Regions from separate parts of the Xylophilus rhododendri genome, predicted to be linked through region 3. Evidence: predicted binding sites of a transcription regulator. Region 3 holds the regulator's gene; each other region holds the start of a gene.
What was found. Region 3 encodes sigma-54, which starts transcription at its own class of promoters, with help from an activator protein. Its sites were predicted from a motif close to TGGCANGNAANCTGCTTT; they were not measured.
Positions count from the first base shown of each region.

Region 1: a site for sigma-54 is predicted at 2,712-2,729, ahead of GT347_RS14090 (TorF family putative porin). Genes of this name have one in related genera too.
Region 2: a site for sigma-54 is predicted at 2,314-2,331, ahead of GT347_RS05735 (aromatic/alkene/methane monooxygenase hydroxylase/oxygenase subunit alpha). Genes of this name have one in related genera too.
Region 4: a site for sigma-54 is predicted at 3,646-3,663, ahead of GT347_RS15450 (isopenicillin N synthase family dioxygenase). Genes of this name have one in related genera too.

Region 1 covers NZ_CP047650.1:3,072,885-3,078,038, reverse strand. Annotated here, with positions in the region: gene amt (ammonium transporter) at 1-1,493, opposite strand, end outside; gene glnK (P-II family nitrogen regulator) at 1,520-1,858, opposite strand; gene GT347_RS14090 (TorF family putative porin) at 1,921-2,655, opposite strand; gene GT347_RS14085 (YifB family Mg chelatase-like AAA ATPase) at 2,935-4,470, shown strand; gene GT347_RS14080 (N-acyl-D-amino-acid deacylase family protein) at 4,474-5,154, opposite strand, start outside.
Region 2 covers NZ_CP047650.1:1,286,633-1,291,786, forward strand. Annotated here, with positions in the region: gene GT347_RS05730 (NADH:ubiquinone reductase (Na(+)-transporting) subunit F) at 1-541, opposite strand, end outside; gene GT347_RS05735 (aromatic/alkene/methane monooxygenase hydroxylase/oxygenase subunit alpha) at 576-2,243, opposite strand; gene GT347_RS05740 (hypothetical protein) at 2,464-2,643, opposite strand; gene GT347_RS05745 (NAD(P)-dependent alcohol dehydrogenase) at 2,672-3,715, opposite strand; gene GT347_RS05750 (hypothetical protein) at 4,024-4,263, shown strand; gene GT347_RS05755 (hypothetical protein) at 4,281-4,433, shown strand; gene GT347_RS05760 (tripartite tricarboxylate transporter substrate binding protein) at 4,434-5,154, opposite strand, start outside.
Region 3 covers NZ_CP047650.1:2,612,865-2,618,018, forward strand. Annotated here, with positions in the region: gene GT347_RS12115 (helix-turn-helix domain-containing protein) at 1-320, opposite strand, end outside; gene rpoN (RNA polymerase factor sigma-54) at 395-1,954, opposite strand; gene lptB (LPS export ABC transporter ATP-binding protein) at 2,094-2,858, opposite strand; gene lptA (lipopolysaccharide transport periplasmic protein LptA) at 2,855-3,541, opposite strand; gene GT347_RS12135 (thiol:disulfide interchange protein DsbA/DsbL) at 3,649-4,329, opposite strand; gene GT347_RS12140 (SPOR domain-containing protein) at 4,380-5,084, opposite strand; gene argS (arginine--tRNA ligase) at 5,123-5,154, opposite strand, start outside.
Region 4 covers NZ_CP047650.1:3,333,359-3,338,512, forward strand. Annotated here, with positions in the region: gene GT347_RS27850 (AAA family ATPase) at 1-934, shown strand, start outside; gene GT347_RS15440 (IS481 family transposase) at 1,107-2,237, shown strand; gene rutR (HTH-type transcriptional regulator RutR) at 2,793-3,584, opposite strand; gene GT347_RS15450 (isopenicillin N synthase family dioxygenase) at 3,700-4,701, shown strand; gene GT347_RS15455 (VOC family protein) at 4,719-5,120, shown strand.

The sequences.
Region 1 (5,154 bases), 460 kb from region 3:
TCGACCAGCTTGTAGGCGATGAAGGAGACCACACCCGACCAGACGACGGTCAGGATCACGCCCTTCAACTGCACCCAGACCTGCGAACCGATCGAGAAGGCATCGGCCGTCACGACGGTGGCGGTGGTCCAGTCGGCGACATAGCCGGGGCCACCCAGGCTGGGGGCGTTGAACACGCCGGTCAGCAGGGCACCCAGGATGCCGCAGACGCCGTGCACGCCGAACACGTCCAGCGTGTCGTCGGCGCCCAGCATCTTCTTCAGGCCGGTCACGCCCCAGAGGCCGGCGAAGCCGGAGATCAGGCCGATGACCAGGCCGCCACCGATGCCGACGTTGCCGGCGGCGGGGGTGATGGCCACCAGGCCGGCGACGGCGCCGGAAGCGGCACCCAGCATGGACGACTTGCCGCGCAGCATGGCTTCACCCAGCGACCAGGTCAGCACCGCGGCGGCGGTGGCCAGCATGGTGTTGGCGAAGGCCAGGGCGGCGGTGCCGTTGGCTTCCAGGGCGGAGCCGGCGTTGAAGCCGAACCAGCCCACCCACAGCAGCGAGGCGCCGACCATGGTCAGGGTCAGGCTGTGCGGGGTCAGCGCTTCCTTGCCGAAGCCGATGCGCTTGCCCACGCAGTAGGCGCCCACCAGGCCGGCGACGGCCGCGTTGATGTGCACCACGGTGCCGCCGGCGAAGTCCAGCGCGCCCCACTGCCAGAGCAGGCCGGCCTTGGCGTTCATCGCGTCGACCACGTCAGCGCCGGTGTAGGCGTCCGGACCCATCCAGAACCAGACCATGTGGGCCATCGGGATGTAGCTGAAGGTGAACCACAGCACCATGAAGGCCAGCACGGCCGAGAACTTGATGCGCTCGGCGAACGAACCGACGATCAGCGCGCAGGTGATGCCGGCGAACGTGGCCTGGAAGACGGCGAACACGATTTCCGGAATGACCACGCCCTTGCTGAAGGTCGCGCCGTTGGCGAAGGTGCCGGCGGTGTTGTCCCAGATGCCCTTCATGAAGAAGCGGTCGAAGCCGCCCACGAAGGCATTGCCCTCGGTGAACGCCAGGCTGTAGCCGTAGATGAACCACAGGACCAGGATCAGCGAGAAGGTGACCAGCACCTGCATCAGCACCGACAGCATGTTCTTGCTGCGGACCAGGCCGCCGTAGAACAGGGCCAGGCCGGGCACGGCCATCATCAGCACCAGCAGGGTGGAGACCAGCATCCAGGCGGTGTCGCCCTTGTTGGGCACCGGTGCCGGCGCGGCGGCGGGCGCTGCCTCGGCGGCTGCGGGTGCAGCAGCAGCGGCGGCGGCCGGCGCAGCCGGAGCGGCGGCAGCGGGTGCGGCCGGGGCAGCAGCTGTCGCGGCCGGTGCGGCCGTGCTGGCTTCACCGGTGGTGCCGGTGGCGTTGGTGGTGGGTGCGTTCTGGGCGACGGCGAACGAGGCGCCGGCGATCAGGCTCGCGCCCAGCAGGAGGGAAGCAAGGAATTTTTTCATGGCTTGTGCTCTTTCGTCCTGCCGGATCAGAGTGCCTCGCGACCGGTTTCACCGGTGCGGATGCGCACGACCTGTTCGAGGTCGTAGACAAAAATCTTGCCGTCGCCGATCTTGCCGGTGCGTGCGGCGCCTTCGACGGCCTCGATCACGCGTTCGACCAGGTCGTCCGAGACGGCCGCTTCGATCTTCACTTTGGGCAGGAAGTCGACGACGTATTCGGCTCCGCGGTAGAGCTCGGTATGGCCTTTTTGGCGCCCGAAGCCCTTAACCTCGGTCACCGTGATGCCCTGTACCCCGATCGTCGAGAGTGCTTCGCGCACTTCGTCGAGCTTGAAGGGCTTGATGATCGCTGTCACCAATTTCATATTTTCAATCCTCCGAGTTGTTGTGAGTCCGGCGCACAGCGGGGCTGGCGCCGGCGATATCGTCACATGGCCTTGGTCAGCGTGACGACGAAGCGGTTCTTGTTGATGAAGCCGTAGACATCCTTCTTGTTGGCGCCGACGACGGCACCGCTCAAGGAGACACCGCTGCCGAAATCATAGGCAGCGCCGACGTTGTAGTCGGTGTAGTTGGACCAGTTGGTGCTGGCATCGTGGCGGATGTCGCTGGACAGGCGGGTGTAGCCGAGAGCGGCCTTGACGGTGACCTTGGGCATCACTTCCTGGGCATAGGCCAGGTTGAAGTAGCCGGTGCCCTGGCCGTCCAGGCGCTGGCCCGAAGCGTTGGAGAAGGCGAAGTAGCCGTCCGAGACGGTGTGCGAATACTTGGCGACCAGCGGGCCCCAGCCGGCCGATGCGTAGAGCTCGACGGTCTTGGCGGGCTGGTAGCCGGAGTAGATGTAGGCCAGGGCACCGAAGTCCAGGGCGAAGTCGCCGGCGGTCATCTTGTAGCCGCCGTAGAAGTCGCTTTCCAGGCTGTTGTTGGGCAGCCAGTCGACCGAGGAGTTCCAGTTGCCGATGTAGAAGCCGGTCTCGCCGAAGGCGTAGTCGAAGCCGCCTTGCAGGGCGGGCTTCAGGCCCTTGGTGCGCGAGGCGTCCTGGTCCTGGCCGCGGAACTTGTAGTTGGACGTCAGGGAGACGTTGGCGGTCAGCTGGGCACTCGCGGCAAGGGGAAGTGCGGCGGTGGCGACGGCGGCAAGCGCGAACAGGACTTTCTTCATTTCTCTCTTCTCCGGGGGGTGGAAGGGGGTGGGTGTGACAAATTGCCACAGAGCAAATTGCACGATCCATGCCAGATGTCCCTCGACCCATCAGGGATGCACCAAAGCCAGGGCATACCCTAATGCTCGCGGTGCATCTTGTTCTTTTGACAGAACATGATTGCGCCGAATCGGCGCCTCGGGCATTTTTATGCCCAGAGATAGTGCAGAGCGCTCACTAACATTCTTGTTAATATGCCGGATTTCGCGAGATTCGGTCGCGCTTCATAAGGAAATCCCATGTCGATTGCCGTCGTGCAAAGCCGGGCCCTGCAGGGCATGGAGGCGGCCGCGGTGACGGTCGAAGTCCACTTGGCCAACGGCCTGCCCTGCTTCACGCTGGTCGGGCTGGCCGATGTCGAGGTGAAGGAAGCGCGCGAGCGGGTGCGCTCGGCCTTGCTGAACGCGGGGCTGGAGTTTCCGCACAGCAAACGCATCACCGTCAATCTGGCGCCGGCCGACCTGCCCAAGGATTCGGGGCGTTTCGATCTGCCGATCGCGTTCGGCATCCTGGCGGCCAGCGGCCAGGTGGACGCGGGCCGGCTGGCGGGCTGGGAGTTCGCCGGGGAGCTGTCGCTGTCGGGCGAACTGCGGCCGGTGCGCGGCGCGCTGGCCATGGCGCTGACGCTGCGGCGGGGTTCGCCCTCGGTGCGGCTGGTGCTGCCGACGGCCAGCGCCAGCGAGGCCGCGCTGGTGCCGGGGCGTGAGGTGTATGGCGCCCGGCACCTGCTGGATGTGGTCGGCCGGTTCCTGCCCGAGACGGCCGAAGGCCCGCCCGAAGCGGGCGATGGCTGGGCCCGGCCGGGCGCACCGGCGCTGTCGGAGCCGCTCTGCTATCCCGACCTGCGCGACGTGCGCGGCCAGGACAGCGCCAAGCGGGTGCTAGAGATCGCCGCCGCCGGCGGCCACAGCCTGCTGATGGTGGGGCCGCCGGGCTCGGGCAAGTCGATGCTGGCCCAGCGTTTTGCCGGGCTGCTGCCGCCGATGTCGCTGGACGAGGCGCTGGAGAGCGCGGCCATCGCCAGCCTGTCGGGCCGCTTCGATCTGCGCGCCTGGGGCGCGCGGCCCACCCGGGCGCCGCATCACACGGCAAGTGCCGCCGCGCTGGTGGGCGGTGGGTCGCCGCCGCGGCCGGGCGAGATTTCGATGGCCCACCACGGGGTGCTTTTCCTCGATGAACTGCCGGAGTTCCCGAGGCCTGCCCTGGAAGCGCTGCGCGAGCCGATGGAGACCGGCCAGATCAGCATCTCGCGCGCCGCGCTGCGCGCCGAATTCCCCGCGCGTTTCCAGCTGATCGCCGCCATGAACCCCACGCCCTGCGGCGGCCTGGGCACCCGCGAGAACCCCTACCGCTCCAGCCCGGAACAGATCCAGCGTTACCAGGCGCGCATCTCCGGGCCGCTGCTCGACCGCATCGACCTGCAGATCGAGGTGCCGGCCCTGCCGCCGGACCGCCTGCTGCATGCGCCGCCCGGCGAGGACAGCGCCGCCATCCGCGCCCGGGTGCGGCAGGCCCACGAACGCGCCTTGCACCGGCAGGGCTGCGGCAACCACCGGCTGCAGGCGGGCGATATCGAACTGCATGCGGCGCTGGCGCCCCAGGCCCTGGCCTTTCTGCACAAGACCGCCGCCAAGCTGGGCTGGTCGGCGCGCAGCACGCACCGGGTGCTGCGGGTGGCGCGCACCATCGCCGATCTGACGGGGGAGCCGGCGGTCACCGCGGTCCATCTGGCCGAGGCCGCGCAGTACCGCCGGGTGCTGCGCGCGCCGGACTGATCATCAGGACGGCGCGCCGCCGTCCGAATGCCGGATCACCCGGCCCTTGAAAACGCCGGTGGCCGCGCCGTCGCGCCAGGCCAGGGCGCCGTTGACCAGTACCGCATCGATGCCGGCGGCCTGCCGTGTCGGTGCTTCCCAGGTGGCCAGGTCGGCGATGCCGCCGGCGTCGAACACCGTCACATCGGCGAAGTTGCCGACCGCCAGCACACCGCGGCCGGGCAGCTTGAAGTGGGTGGCGGTGAGCCCCGTCATCTTGTGCACCGCCTCTTCCAGGGTGAACAGGCCGACGTCGCGGCAGTAATGGCCCAGCACCCGCGGGAAGGTGCCCCACAGGCGCGGATGCGGCGCGCTGTCGTGCGGGATGCCGTCGGAGCCGACCATGGTGGCGGGGAATTTCAGGATGCGCTGCACGTCCTGCTCGTCCATCAGGAAGTAGATGGCGCCGGCGGGCTGCAGGGCATCGACCGCGTCCTCGGGCGACAGGCCCATGTCGCGGGCGATGTCGTCCAGGTCGCGGCCGGCGTGTTCCGGATGCGGCACCGACTTGGTCACGATCACCCGGCTGGAGACCGGCAGCCGGTCCTTGCGCAGCACGGTGGAGCCGGCCGTGTAGGGATAGGCGTCCAGCGCCACCGGATGGCTGAGCCGGGCCTGCGCCACATGCGCCAGGGTCTGCACCGA
Region 2 (5,154 bases), 1.3 Mb from region 3:
AGAAGGCCCCTTGCGGGTACTTGCGGATGATGAAGCGCAGGGTGTCCGGCGAACTCTGCGTGCTGGCCATGGAGTACGAGCGCGTCACGCCCGCCTCCGGCACCGTGAGCTCCACATACTGGCCGGCCCAGAACTTCATCGGCTCGGCCAGCCGCACCTCCAGCAGGCGGATGTCGTGGGTGAGTTCGCTCACCGCCACCAGCTCGCCGGGGAAGTCCCGCACGGCGATGGAGCGCCGCATCAGGTCCTCGTCGTAGTTCAGCAGTTCCACCGTCAGGTCGCTGAAGGCGTAGGTGCGGCAGAGCAGCACATGGCCGGCATCGCGTTCGTAGTCGGGCAGCGCGAAGGTGGAGTAGTCCTGCACTTGGGCATCGCCTTCCAGCAGCACGCATTTGCAGCTGCTGCAGCGGCCCTCGCGGCAGCCGTGGGCCACCGCGATGCCCTGGCGGAAGGCGGCGTCCAGCACCCACTCGCCCTCCTCGCATTCCATCTCGACGCCGACCGGCTCGAAGCGGACCTTGTGGATCTTCTTTTCGGACATGGTCTGGGTTTCCCGTGTTCGGCCGGCCGGCCGTTCAGATCGGGTTGATGGTGAAACCCTTGCGGTACTCGGCCATGTGCTTTTCACGCGCCTCGGGTGTCATGGCACGCAGCAGGGTCAGCGGGCTCTGCAGGGTGTGGCCGCGCACATGGTCCAAGGTCCACATCTGCCGGTCGTCGAAGCGCAGGTGGGGCTGCGAGACCAGGGTCTTGCCGTCCGAGCGCACGAAACCCAGGTCCTTGATCGCATCGGCCAGGTCCCAGCCGTGATAGCACTCCTCCCATTCGCGCCGTCCGCTGAAGCGGCCCATGGCGGGCGTGGCGCGGCCTTCGTATTCGGCGGCGAAGGCGGTCTTGTGGGTCCAGCGGCACTGCTCGCAGCAGTAGGTGTAGACCTTGCCGTCGACCTCGTCCATCACCGCGTCCTCGCGGATCAGGCAGGGCACCATGCAGCTCCAGCAGCGGTGCGGGTAGACGTAGCCGTTCTCCTGGTCGAAGAGGATGTTGGTCTGGCCGGGCACGCTCTTTCTTTCGTACCACTTCCAGAAGTTGCCGAACTCGGCATACCAGCCCGGGTACTTGTGCTCGAACCATTCGAAGTCGCGTTCGGTCTGCGCCTCGATGCGCCAGAAGTTCACCGGCCAGCCCACGGCGAAGAACTGCGCCACCTTGTGCACATAGTTCTTCTTCACCAGCCGGTCCCAGGCGGCGCCCACGTCGTCGTGGTGGATCTTCACGCCGTACTTCTCCAGCGGCAGCAGGTAGGTGCGGTAGTAGTCCTCGTAGATCCAGCGGTGCCACAGCTCGGCGTAGCTTTCCTTGTTCTTGCTGCGGTCGGTGGTGCCGTATTCGATGATGGTGCCGATGGCCGCGTCCACGATGGCGTGGTTCTGCCAGAAGGCGTAACGGATGTCGCGCTCCAGCAGCAGGTGGTTGTCCGGATCGTTGACCACCGACATCAGCAGCGAATGGCCGTTGCCGATGTGGCGCGACTCGTCGGACTGCACCGAGAGGAAGACCGAGGACAGGGCGTAGTCGCCGTTGCGCGCGGCTTCGGACGGCATCGCCACGAAGAGCGTGTTGGTGAAGCCGGTCTCGGCCACCACCTGCAGGTAGATGTTGGCGGCGGTCAGCGCATCGCCGGTGAGGAAGCCTTCGGCGAACTGCCGGCCGATGGTGGTGGCGTAGCACTTGCCGAAGGCGGCCTCGGTGATGTCGAAGCCGGCCGGGTCGATGTAGTTCTCCATGTACCACTTCTTCAGGTTCATCTGGATGGTGGAATGGCGGAACTCGTCGACCATCTGCATGGTGAAGCCGGTGCGCAGCTCCTCGCCCGGGGCCAATTGGCCGAGCATGGACATGGAGCGGGCGGCCGAGATTTCCGGGAAGGGAATGATCGCCAGGAACAGCTTCATCCACTCCACCCAGCGCGGCTGGGTGTTGCGGAACATGTCGCCGCGCAGGGCGGCGTCGAGCGCGCCGTAGACGCGGTTGTCCTTCTCCTCCTGCATCGGAAAGTAGGAGCGCAGCACCTGCTTCATCGGGTCGCGCGGCGCCTTGCTGATCTTGTAGTCGGTGGGGAAGGTCATCGCTTCCTTCACATAGCTCGGCTGCCAGCCGAGGTCGGCGATGCGCCTGGCGGCCTCCGCCACGCTGATCCCCTTCTGCGAGGTGATCTTGTTGAGTGTCAAACCAACGGACATGGTCATCTCCTGTGTGTGTGTTTCGCTGGGCCGATCTGCCGGGACGCATGGGTGGCGCCCCGGCTTCCTCATTGCGATTCGCGTGCCATTGCTCCAATCCCTGATGCCCTCGCTGGCCGCCCTCTGAGGGACGCTGCGGCGGTGCGCATGCGGCTGTCGCGGCCGTCCTGTTCCGGGACACCGCGCCGTCCCGCGGCGGACGGCCGGCGGCTCGGGGTTTTCACGGGGCGGGCGCGGTCTCCTGGGTGTCGGGCGCGGTGCGTTCGGCGAGATAACGCGCGGCGAGCACCAGCGCGCCGATGGCGAAGTCCTTGCCGAAGGCGGCCGTCATCGCGTCCGAGAGCTGGCCGAGCTGGGCGAAGAAGGCGTCCTTCTGGGCGCCGGTCGTGTCCTGTGTCATGGGTGTTCCTCCAGGCGTTCGCAAAAGCTCAGGGAATCAGCACCGCGCGGCCGCTGACCTTGCCGTGGTGCAGGTCGAGCAGGGCCTGGTTGGCGTCCTGCAGCTTGTATTCGCGGGTCTTCAGGTGCACCAGGCCGCGGTCGGCCAGGGCCATCAGCTCGACCAGTTCGGGCCAGGTGCCGACCAGGTTGCCGACGATGCTTTTCTCGCTGGTCACCATGTCCAGCGTGGGCAGCTCGATGCGGCCGCCGTAGCCGACCACGTAGTAGGTGCCGGCATTGCGGGTCATGGCCAGGCCCTGGGCCACGGCGTCGCCCTCGCCGACGAAGTCGATCACCGCCTCGGCGCCCTGGCCCCTGGTGATTTCGAGCACCCGCTCCAGCTCGCTGCCATCGGCCTTGACGGCATGGTGGGCGCCGCATTCCTGCGCCAGCTTCAGCGCGGTCTCGCTGCGGTCCACGATGACGATCTCGGCGGCGCACAGCGCGGCCAGCACCTGGATGCCGATATGGCCCAGGCCGCCCGCGCCTATCACCACCGCGAACTCGCCAGGCAGCAGGTGGCGCGAGGCTTTCTTGGCCGCTCGGTAGGCGGTCAGGCCGGCATCGGTGTAAGGCGCCACATCCTTGGGCGCCAGCGTCTTCGGCAGCTTGATGAGGGAGCGCTGGCCGGTGCGCAGGTACTGGGCATAACCGCCATCGGCATTGATGCCGGGGAAACGGCTCTCGTCGGCATGCATGTCGTCGCCGCGCCGGCAGGCCAGGCAGTGGCCGCTGGTCACCAGCGGATGGCAGATCACCGGATCGCCCACCTTCACCCCCGTCACCGCCGAACCCATGGCCTCGACCCAGCCGGCGTTCTCGTGGCCCATGACGTAGGGCAGCGAGACCTGCACCTTGCTGCGCCAGATGCCCTCCACCACGTGCAGGTCGGTGCGGCAGACACCGGCGCCGCCGATACGCACGATGACGTCGGTGGGGCTCTCGATCTTCGGGTCGGGCCAGTCCTCGTATTCGACGAAGCGACCACTGCCCAGGGTCTCGTCGTAACGGTGCAGCACCGCAGCTTTCATAGGTGTCTCCTTGTTTTGGAAGACGCCTTTCAGCAACGGACATGCCACGCGCCGGGGGTGGCGGGGCAAGTGATTGATCGGGAAGCGGAAACGGCCTGGCGCGCTGGTTTTCCCTGGGCGCGGGAAGCACGGCGGCTGTCGCAGGATCGGACAGCCGGGGGCCGCCGCCGTGGGCGCCGACCGTCCCGGATCGCTACAGCGTTTTTCCGTCCCGCGGTGCGTCTTGCCACGCGTGGAAACATCTCCTGTCCGCAGCGCCCCTACATTGGATCTCTCCACCCACGAACCGCCGCAAGAGAGATCCCGCCATGACCGCATCCCTCCACTTCGTCCTCGACGCGCAGACCAAGGCAGAACTGCCGGGCGTCGCCAACACCACGCTGAACTTCGATGCCGGGCAGGCCCTGCCGGCGGCCGGCGACAGCGTGGCCATCGCCGCACTCGGCGCGCACACCTTCGTCGTCAAGGAACGGCTGTTCGCCTACGACGCGCAGGGCCAGGCGGTCATCACCTGCCACCTGACGCTGGCCAGCGAACGTTCGATCTGAACCGCAAGGAGCCGCCCATGCCAGCCGATCCCAAAACTCCGCCCGAGGCCGCTGCAAAGACACCGCAGCCTCCGTCCCTCAACACCTCGGTGACCGAGGACGAACGCACCGAGGGCGGGCCGACCGACGAGAGCGGCCAGCCCAAGCTCGATACCTCCAACGACACCTGACTACACGTTCTTGATGTCGAGCTTGCCGATCAGCGTCTTGAAGTAGGCGGCATCCTCTGTAATGGCCTTGCGGAAGGCCTTGTCGTCGGCATAGACGAAACCCAGGTTCTGCTTGTCCAGCACCTCGCGGAAGCTCGCCTCGTTGGCGATCTTCTCGCTGGCGGTCTTCAAGTAGGCGATCACCTCGGGCGGCGTGTTCTTCGGCGCCGCGATGCCGCGCCAGGTGCCGATCACCAGGTCGATGCCGCGCTCCTTGAGCGTGGGCACCTTTTCGAAGCCCTTCACCCGCTGCTCGGCCATCACGGCCAGGGTCTTGAGTTTGCCGGCCTGCACGAAGGTGGTGACCTCCGCCGGGCTCACCGCCACCGCATCGATATGGCCGCCCATCAGCGCCAGCACGGCGGGGTTGGCGCCCTGGAAAGGCGTGTGGTTGAACTTCACGCCGGCCTTGTCCTGCAGCGCAGCGGCGGCCAGGTGCCAGATCGAGCCGGTGCCGGAATTGCCCACGCTGACCTTGCCGCTCTCCACCTTGGCCGCGGCGAGGAAGTCTTCCACCGTGTTCCAGGGCGAATCGGCGCGCACGGTGATGGCGGCCTGGTCGGCGTTGAGCTGGGCGATCGGCGCCAGGTCGTCCCAGTTGTACCGGGCCATGCCCAGCGGCGGCAGGGTGATGAGTTCGACCGTGATGATGGCCAGGCGGTAGCCGTCCGGCCGCGAGCTG
Region 3 (5,154 bases):
GAGATGCGGCCCGGCACCGGCTGGCCGGCGGCACGGCGCACGCGGCGGCCGGCGGCCACCAGCGGCGCGGGCGCCAGGGCATCGAGGCCGTCGAGTTGGCCCAGCAGCCAGAGCGCATGGGCCAGCACACCGACGCTGGTGCCGGCCTTGCCGCCTTCCAGCGCGCGCCAGGTGGTGGGCGAGCAGAGCAGGCGTTCGGCCATCTCCGCGACCGTCCAGCCGCGTGAGATGCGGTGCGCGCGCAGGCGCTGGCCGAGCGACAGCAGCGATTGCTGCGCCGGCTCGGGCAGGGAAGAGAGGGAGGCTGCAGCCTTTTTCATCAATAAACTGGCGATTAAGCGGCTTAAGAACCAGTTTATTGGTTTTTTCTCGCCGCCACAATGCGGCCCGGCCGCTACAGCGACTTGCGCAAATTGGCCGGCGCGATGCGCAGGGCATCCCGGTACTTGGCCACGGTGCGCCGCGCGCATTCGATGCCCTGCTCCTTGAGCATGTCGGAGATCTGGCTGTCCGACAGCGGCTTGCGCAGGTCCTCGGAGCTGACGAACTGCTTGATCAGCGCCCGCACCGCCGTGCTCGACGCGTTGCCGCCGGTCTCGGTGCCCAGGGCCGAGCCGAAGAAATACTTCAGCTCGAAGGTGCCGAAGGGCGTGGACATGTATTTGGCGGTGGTCACCCGGCTGATGGTGGATTCGTGCAGGCCCAGCTCGTCGGCGATCTCGCGCAGCACCAGCGGGCGCATGGCCAGCTCGCCGTGCACGAAGAAGTTCTTCTGCCGCTCGACGATGGCGTTGGACACCCGCAGGATGGTGTCGAAGCGCTGCTGGATGTTCTTGATGAACCAGCGCGCCTCCTGCAGCCGCTGCTGCAGGGCGGCGCTGCCCTCGCCCTTGTGCTGCTTGAGGGCGCTGGCGTAGATGTCGTGCACCTTCAGCCGCGGCATCACGTCGGGGTTGAGCTGCACCCGGAAGCGCGGCTGCGGGCCGCGGCCGATCTTCTGCACCAGCACGTCGGGGATGACGATGTTGCGCTCCACGTCCACGAAGCGGCGCCCGGGCTTGGGTTCCAGCCGGGCGATCAGGCCCATGGCGGCGCGCACCAGCTCGTCTTCCACGCCGCAGGCGGTGACCAGGCGCTTCACGTCGCGCCGGGCCAGCAGTTCCATGGGCTGGGCGCAGATCGCCAGGGCGGCATCGACCAGCGCGGGCGGGACGGTGCCGGCCCCGCGCAGGGCCTTGAGCTGCAGCGTGAGGCATTCGCGCAAATCGCGCGCGCCCACGCCGGCCGGCTCCAGGTGCTGCAGCAGGCGCAGGGCCATGGTGAAGCGCTGCACCAGTTCCTCGACCTCCTCGGACTGCTCCTCGTCGGGGCCGGCCAGGCCGAGCGCCAGCGAGGGCAGGGAGTCTTCCAGATAGCCGTCGTCGTTGAGCGATTCGATGAGAAAACGCAGGGCAGCGCTGTCCTCGGGCGACAGGCGCAGCGACAGGGCCTGGCGGTGCAGATGGGCGGTGAGCGACTCCTGGCTGCGCGCCAGTTCGGTGGCATCGACGGCTTCGTCGCCGCCCAGGTTGTTCTGGCGCGCGGGGGCGTCGCCGCCCCATTCGCCGTCGTCGGCCACGACCTCGTTGGTGCCGCCTTCGCCGTCCCAGCTGGGTTCGGCCTCCATGCCGCCCTCGCCCTCGGACTCACCGGCGGTGTCGGCCGTGCTGGTGCTGCTGGTGTCGGCGCTGGTGTGGTAGCTGTCGTCCTCGGATGCGGGGGCTTCGGGCGTGACGGAGCCGAAGTCCTGGACCGGCTCGTCCAGGCTGGCTTCCAGGAAGGGGTTCTCGTCGAGCATCTGCTCGACTTCCTGGCTCAGTTCGAGCGTGGAAAGCTGCAGCAGCCGGATCGACTGCTGCAGTTGCGGCGTCAGCGCGAGATGCTGCGAAACCCGAAGAGACAGACCTTGCTTCAACCCAAATACCTCGTGAGGCCGTGCGCGAAGCGCACGCCGGAATCCTGGAGGCCGCCGCGCACGGCCGCCCGAAGCGGCCGGCCTGCCCCCCCGGGGGGTTGGCGGAGACACGAAGTGCGAAGCCTGGGCGGGTATCCATTTACATTCTGAAGTGCTCGCCGAGGTAGACCCGGCGCACGTCGGCGTTGTCGACGATCTGCTCGGGCGTGCCCTGGGCCAGCACCCGGCCGTCGCTGATGATGAAGGCGTGGTCGCAGATGCCCAGGGTCTCGCGCACGTTGTGGTCGGTGATCAGCACGCCGATGCCGCGGTCCTTCAGGAAGCCGATGATGCGCTGGATCTCGATCACCGCGATCGGGTCGATGCCGGCGAAGGGCTCGTCGAGCAGGATGAAGCGCGGCTGGGTGGCCAGGGCCCGGGCGATCTCCACCCGGCGGCGCTCGCCGCCCGACAATGCCATGGCCGGCGAATCGCGCAGGTGTTCCACCCGCAAATCGGCCAGCAGGGCGTTCAGGCGCTCCTCGATGGCGGCACGGGTGAGCGAGCGGCCGTTCTCGTCTTCCTGCAGTTCGAGCACCGCACGCACGTTCTCCTGCACGCTGAGCTTGCGGAAGATGGAAGCCTCCTGCGGCAGGTAGGACAGGCCCAGCCGAGAGCGCCGGTGAATCGGCAGGTTGCCGACCGGCTGGCCGTCGATGCTGATGTCGCCGCCATCGGAGCGCACCAGGCCCACGATCATGTAGAAGGAGGTGGTCTTGCCCGCGCCGTTGGGGCCCAGCAGGCCGACGACTTCGCCCTTCTGCACCGACAGGGACACGTCCTTGACCACGGTGCGGCTGCCGTAGGCCTTGCGCAGGTGGTTGGCTTCGAGCCGGCTGTTGCTCACCGCGATCGCGCCGTTCAAGGCTTGCTCCCGCCGATGGCAGGCGTGCTGCGCAGGGCCGGCGCGGGACCGCCCGGATCGACCGGCGGCGTGCTGGTGGCGGGCGACTCGCCCGGCGCGCCGCGCGGCGACAGCACGGCGCGGATGCGGCCGCCGGGCGTGCTGCCGCCGCTGGCGTTGGCGGCGCCGCTGGCATTCGGCGTGGTCGAAGTGGGGCTGCCATCGACGGTGTAGACGTCGGTCACGTTGTTGTAGACGATGACATTGCCGTGGACCTCGTCCATCACGGTGCTGGCCTGCAGGCGGTGCATCTCCGCCCTGCGGGTGAAACGCACCCGGTCGGCTTTGCCGTCGTAGTCGATCACCTCGCCCTCGCCCTCGATAAACTCATCCGGCGCACCGGGCTGGGTGTCGCGCTTCTGCTTGAAGTAGGCGCGTTTGCCCGGGTCGGCGGTGACCACGCCGAACTGGTAGCCGTCCGGGTCCTGGCGCACTTCGAGGCGGGTGCCGCGGATGATGATGGTGCCCTTGGTGAGCACCACGTTGCCGGTGAAGACGCTGGTCTGGGCCAGGTCGTCATGGCGCAGGGCATCGGCCTCCACGTTCATGGGCTTGGTGCGGTCGGCCTTCTCGGCGAAAGCGCAGGAGCCGAACAAAAGTCCGGAAATCAGCAGCAAGAGTGGCGCGGCGTTGGATGTTTTCATAGGGGCACGAATCTTGCAGGCATTGTACGGCCCATCGCCCGCCCCTTTGGACCGCCCACAAAAATGCCCGCCGAAGCGGGCATGGTTTTGGTGTGGAGCCGGAAAGCTCAGGCGCCCTTGCGGGTCTTGGCGATCAGGAAATCGGTGACCTGCAGGGCGCGGTCCATGCTGCCGGCCATCTGGCCATCGGTGTAGTAACGGCCCGCGATACCCAGGGCCGGCACGCCCTCGACCTTGTACTGGTCCTGCAGCAGCTTGGCGCGGTTCGCCTTGGAGTTGACCGAGAAGGAGTTGAAGGTTTCGGTGAACTTGGCCTTGTCCAGCCCCTGCTTGGCGGCCCAGTCGATGATGGCGGCGTCGCGGCTGATCTGCTGGCGCTCGACATGGATGGCGTTGAAGACCTTCACGTGCAGCTGCTCGACCTTGCCCATCGCTTCGAGCGTGTAGTAGAGCTTCTGCTGCGGCAGGAAGTCGTCGCGGAAGGACACCGGCACGCGGTGCACCACCACGTCCGAGGGCACGGCCTTGGCCCAGCGCTCGAATGCGGGCTCGAAGGCATTGCAGTGCGGGCAGCTGTACCAGAAGAACTCGACCACCTCGATCTTGCCGGCGGGCGCGTCCACCGGTGCGGGCTGCTTGAGCACCGCGTAGTCCTTGTCGGCCTGCGGCGCGGCCGACTGGGCGGATGCGGCCTGGGGCAGCAGCAGGCCCGGCATGGCGGCAGCGCCGATCAGGGCGGCGGTGGTGCCGGTGAATTGGCGGCGATCGAGATGCGAGAAAAGATCCATGAGAAAAGAAGCTCCTTGGGCCGGTCAGAGCGTGTCCGACGTAAAAAAGTTCAGCGCTGCACGCGCACCAGGCTCGATTCCATGCCGGAGGAGTCCAGCGTGTCCTTCAGCCGCTCGGCATCGTCGCGCCGCGTGAAGGGGCCGATGCGCACGCGGTAGACGGTGCGGCCGGCCTGTTCACGCTCGCTGACACGGGCCTCCCAGCCCATGATGGCCAGGCGGGCGCGCTGGGCTTCTGCATCGGCCTCGGTGCGGAAGGCGCCGGCCTGGATGAGGTAGTCGAAGGCATCGGCACCGCCGGACGCAGGCGCGGCGGACGCGGCGCTGGCGCTGGTCGACGGGGCTGCGGCCGAGCGGGTGCGGGCCAGGTCGCCCAGCGGATCGGAGGAGGCCGGGGCCGAGCGCGGACTGGCCGGCGTTGCCGCCGTCGCCGCAGCACTCGCGGGTGCGGCCGGGATGGTGGCATCCGGCTTGGGCGCCTGCGGTGCCACGACACCGGTGGCGGCGCCGGCCGGGGCCGCGCCGGTATCGGCCGCCTTGCCGCCGGCGGCGCGTTTGCCGAGGATGGAGTTGGGATCCCAGTCGCGGTTCTTCTGCGCCTCCATCGCGTCCTGCTCGGCACTGCGCGAGGCATTGCGGTTCATGAACGGGATCGGCACCTTGGTGACATACACCGCCACGGCCAGCGCGGCGCCCAGTCCGAGCACCACGCCGATGACGATGCCGAGGAAGGTGCCGCCGAACTGGCGTTTCATCGTACGGGCCGGAGTCACGCGTTTTCCTTTTGCTTGCATCACATCTTGGCCGGAGCGGACACGCCCAGCA
Region 4 (5,154 bases), 720 kb from region 3:
CGAGCGTGCCCAGGATGCGGCCGACCAGTTCGACCGCCAGGCCCGCGCCCTCCTGGCCGAGGCGCAGCAGGCCCAGGCCATCGCCCAGGCCGAGCACCAGTCGCGCGCCCGTGCGCTGGAGTTGCTGCAGGAGGAGCTGCGCGATCCGCAGCAGCAGGCCCGCCATGAACAGGCACAGCAGCAGCTGGGCGAGCTGGCGCAGGAGCTGCGGCTGCAGGCTGCGTTGGTCGAGGCCTTGACCCGGCAGCGCGAGCAGGCCCGGCCGGACATCGTGCAGCAGGACATCGCCCGGCTCGGCCGCAGCATCGCCCAGCTGGAACTGGCGCACGGCCAGCGGCATACCGAGATCCAGGTGCTGGACCATGCCTTGCAGCAGGCCGGGGCGGCGGGGCTGGACGAGCAGCGGCAGACGGCCGATGGCGAACTGGCGCGTGCGCGGCAGCGGCTGTCGGAGCTGCAGCGGCGTGCGGCGGCGCTGGACCTGCTGTGCGGCAAGTTGCAGTCGCGGCGGCAGGCTGCGCTGGCGCAGTTGCGGGCGCCTTTGCAGCGGCATCTGGAGCGGTATCTGAAGCTTCTCTTCGCGCAGGGCCGAGTGACGGTGGGGGAGGGCCTCACGCCCGATGTGCTGGTGCGGCCTGCTGCTGGCGGCGGGGAGGATGCCGGGGTGTTTGCCTCGCTGAGCTTCGGGGCGCGGGAGCAGTTGGGGGTGATCAGCCGGTTTGCCTATGCCGATCTGCTGCGGGAGGCGGGGCGACCTACCTTGCTGATCCTCGACGATGCGCTGGTGCATAGCGATGCCGGGAGGCTGGGGTTGATGAAGCGGGTGGTGTTCGATGCTGCGCAGAGGCATCAGGTTTTGCTGTTTACCTGTCATCCTGAGGGGTGGCGGGATATGGGGGTTTTGGTTCGGGCTGTCGGGCTTGCTTCTTCTTAGTTCTTCTCCTTGGCGGAGGGCTGGTTCTCCTGGCGGAGGGCGGAGCTGGGGCTGCGCGCCCCAGACCGCGCTCACTTTCTTTGCTTCGCTGTATGGACCGGGGACATAGGTGACAGGTGTGCGATGACATGGTTGACACCTTCGGGCGAGCTGCCCGAGGGGAGAACAGACCATGCCCTGGAGCACCCGAGACACCATGAGCCTTCGAGAAGAATTCGTCAGCCTGGCCCTGCAGGACGGCGCCAACCGGCGCGAGCTGTGTCGGCGCTTCGGCATCAGCGCGCAGACCGGCTACAAGTGGATCGCCCGCTACAAGCAATTGGGCTCGAGCGGCCTGAGCGATCTGTCGCGACGCCCGCAGTCGAGCCCGGCAGCCACCGCCCAAGCGCTGCAGCAGGCCGTTGTCGCCCTGCGCCTGCAGCATCCGGCCTGGGGCGGGCGCAAGCTCTCTGAGCGGCTGCACACGCTGGGCCACCCGCGCCTTGCGCCGAGCACCGTCAACTCCATCCTGCATCGCCACGGCCTGATCTCCAGCGCCGCCAGTGCCGCGGCCACGCCCTGGCAACGCTTCGAGCGCGAGCGGCCCAACGCGCTCTGGCAGATCGACTTCAAGGGCCACTTCCCGCTGGCCTCGGGGCGTTGCCACCCCCTGACGCTGCTCGACGACCACTCGCGCTTCAACCTCGCCATCCGCGCCTGTCCAGGCGAGACCAGCCAGGCGGTCGAGCAGCATCTGGTGGACGTGTTCCGCCGCTACGGCATGCCCGAGCAGATCAACGCCGACAACGGCGCGCCCTGGGGCGTACCGAGCCAGCCCGGGCAGCTCAGCGGCCTGGCGGTCTGGTTGATCCGCTGCGGCGTGCGGGTGAGCTTCAGCAGGCCCTACCACCCCCAGACCAACGGCAAGGACGAGCGCTTCCACCGAACGCTCAAGGCCGAGGTCCTGCAGGGCCGCGTGTTCAGCGATCTCGGCAGTGCGCAGCAGGCCTTCGACCTCTGGCGCGATGTCTACAACCAGCAGCGTCCGCACCAGGGCATTGCCATGCAGACGCCGATGAGCCGCTACCAGGCCAGTCCCCGCTGCTATCCCGAGGTGCTGCCGGAGATCGAATACGGTCCCGGGGACACGGTCATGACCGTGAAGTGGCTGGGCGAGCTGCGCTTCAGGGGGCGCCGCTACAGGGTGTCAAACGCACTGCGGGGCCTGCCCGTGGCCGTGCGTCCGCACGGCCAGACAGATGGCCTGTTCAACGTCTTCTTCATGCATCACTGGCTTCAGCAGATCGACTTGAGAGCGCACTGAATCAACAGCAGAATGCGTCAACCATGTCTTCGTACATGTGTCAGCCATGTCCCCGGTCCATACACTTCGCCAAAGAAAGTAAGCAAAGAAAGGCGACCCGGCTGCGGGAGTCCCCCTCCTTCGGAGGGGGCACGCTGCGGTGCTCGCAAAAGCGGGGTCCACGACAACTCGCTTCGCTCAAACAGGTCGTGGCCCTGATCCGCTTTTGCTGCGCTCCTCACTCACCCGCAGACGGGACCCGGGGAGCGGGGGCAGCCACTGCTTCGCAGGGCGACGGGCCGTCGCTGCGCTCGGCCTCCACTGAAATGCGGCCGATGACAAAGGGCGGGTTATTCAATCGGAGGCCGAGCGCAGCGACGGCCCGTTGCGCTGCGAAGCAGCCGCTGTCCCCGCTCCCGGGTCCCGTGAGCCCGAGAGCGAGGAACGGAGCAAAGGCGGATCAGGGCCACGACCTGTTTGAGCGAAGCGCAGCGTAGCGAGTTGTCGTGGACCCCGCCTTTGCGAGTACCGCAGCGGTGCCCGAAGGGCCTCGGGTGTCGGGTCGCCTTTCTTTGCTTACTTTCTTTGGCGAAGCAAAGAAAGTGAGCGCGGTCTGGGGCGCGCAGCCCCAGCCCCGCCCTCCGCAGGAGTAACAGAAACAGGAGCAGCAACCCGCCCCAAAACCCCATCCAGAACAATAGCCTGCAAGCTGCCAACAGCCTCCTCGAAGAACACAGGATCGTCCAGCGTCCGCCCCGTCAAAGCCTGCACCTGCACCCCAAAATCCGCATAGTGCTGCGTGGTGGCCCACAAAGCGAAGATCAGATGGTGAGGCTCGACAGCCGCCAGCCGCCCATCCGCCACCCAGGCCCGAATGACGTCGGACTTGCGCTCGACCAAGTCCCGCAACTCCCGCCCCAGCTCATCGCGCAGCAGCGGTGCACCCTGCACCATTTCCAGACAGAACAGCCGCGAAGCCTCGGGACTGTCCCGAGACACCACCAGCTTGCGCCGGATGTAGTCCGAGATCGCCTCCCGCGGATCCTGCTCCACGCTGAACCCCCGCAAGGGCTCCAGCCAGACGGTCAGCAGCTGCCGCAGCACCTGCACATACAGGTCCTCCTTGTTGGCGAAGTAATAGAGCAGATTGCTCTTGGAGACATCCGCCCGCGCCGCCACCTGGTCCACCGTGGTGCCATGCAGCCCGAAGCGCGAGAACAAGCCCAGGGCGGCCTGCAGGATCACGCTGCGTTTGTCCTCCGCCTGCCGCGGCCGGCGAACGGCCGATGCAGGACCTCGCTTGGCGGCCACCCGCGCGCGCACGGCTTTCTTTTTCACGGCCACCAAGGGCTTCTTCTGGATAGGCATGCGGACAAGTGTGGCCCAGCGCCCAGCAGGCCGACAAGCGCTTTTGACCATTTGGTCCAAATGGCACGGACCTTGCATTCCGCCCCGCCAGCACCGAACACCGCGAGGCAAAGCCATGACCCTGTTGTCCGTTCCCGTGATCGACCTGTCGCCCTGGTTCGAGGGCTCCCCCGAAGGCAAGGCCGCCGTCGCCCGCGCGGTGGACGAGGCATGCCGCAGCATCGGTTTCCTGGTGATCACCCACCATGGAATCGACCCCGCGCTGATCGAGCGCGTGGCCGCCGCATCGCGCACCTTCTTCGCCCTGCCGCTGGCCGACAAGCGCCGGGTGGACCGCCCGCGCGAGGACGCCGTGCGCGGCTTCAGCGCGGTGGGCGAGGAGGGCCTGTCGTACAGCCTGGAAGAGCAGGCCCCGGGCGACCTGAAGGAGTCCTTCTCCATCGGCCCTTCCGGCGTGCCCGAGGACGATTACCACCGCGGCCCGGCCGCAGGCGCCCACTTCGAGCCCAACCGCTGGCCCGACATCCCGGGCTTCCGCGAGGCCTATACCGAGTACTTCGACGCGATGAGCCAACTGGCACGCGAGCTGATGCGCATCTTCGCCCTGGCCCTGAAGCTCGACGAACGCTTCTTCGACGACAAGATCGACAGACACATCAGCATGTTCCGCGTGCTGAGCTACCCGCCCCAGCGCGAGGCCCCGCTGCCCGGCCAGCTGCGTGCCGGCGCGCACAGCGACTACGGCAGCCTGACCATCGTGCTGCCCGACGACAAGGGCCTGCAGGTCTTCAACAAGGCCGGCCAGTGGGTGGACGTGCCGCTGGTGCCCGGCAGCCTGGTGGTCAACATCGCCGACCTGATGATGCAGTGGACCAACGACCAGTGGATCTCCACCCTGCACCGGGTCGACAACCCGCCCTTCGAGACGGCCGGCGGCAACCGCCGCCAGTCGCTGGTGTTCTTCCACCAGCCCAACTACGACGCCGTCGTGGAATGCCTGCCGAGCTGCCTGGCGCCGGGCGAGGCACCGAAGTACGCGCCAGTGACTTCGGGCGACCACCTCACCTCCAAGTTCGTCAAGCAGACGACCTTCGGCGGCACCAAGGCCATGGCCTGAGGACGCAGCGAACGGCGATGGCGCATCTCTCCTACGTCAACATCTTCGCGCACGACATCGTGGCGCTGAGCGGCTTCTACCAGCGGGTCTTCGGCTTCGCCGAGATCGAGGCGATCCGCTCTCCCATCTTCCGCGGCCTGGACACCGGCCGCAGCAGCCTGGGCTTCAACGCGGCCGAGGCCTACGGGCTGCTCAAGCTCGACGAGCATGCCGAGACGCAGGGTGTGAAGTTCCTGCTCAACATCGATGTCGATTCCCTCGACGAGGTCGATGCCACCGTGCCGCGCGCGCTGGCCGAGGGCGCCACGCTGATCAAGGCGCCCTACGAGACCTACTACCACTGGTACCAGGCGGTGCTGCTGGACCCGGAGGGCAATGTCTTCCGCATCAATTTCATGATGGACCGCGAGGCGGTCTGAGCTTGCTTTCTTCTTCATCTCCCCAACGAGGTAT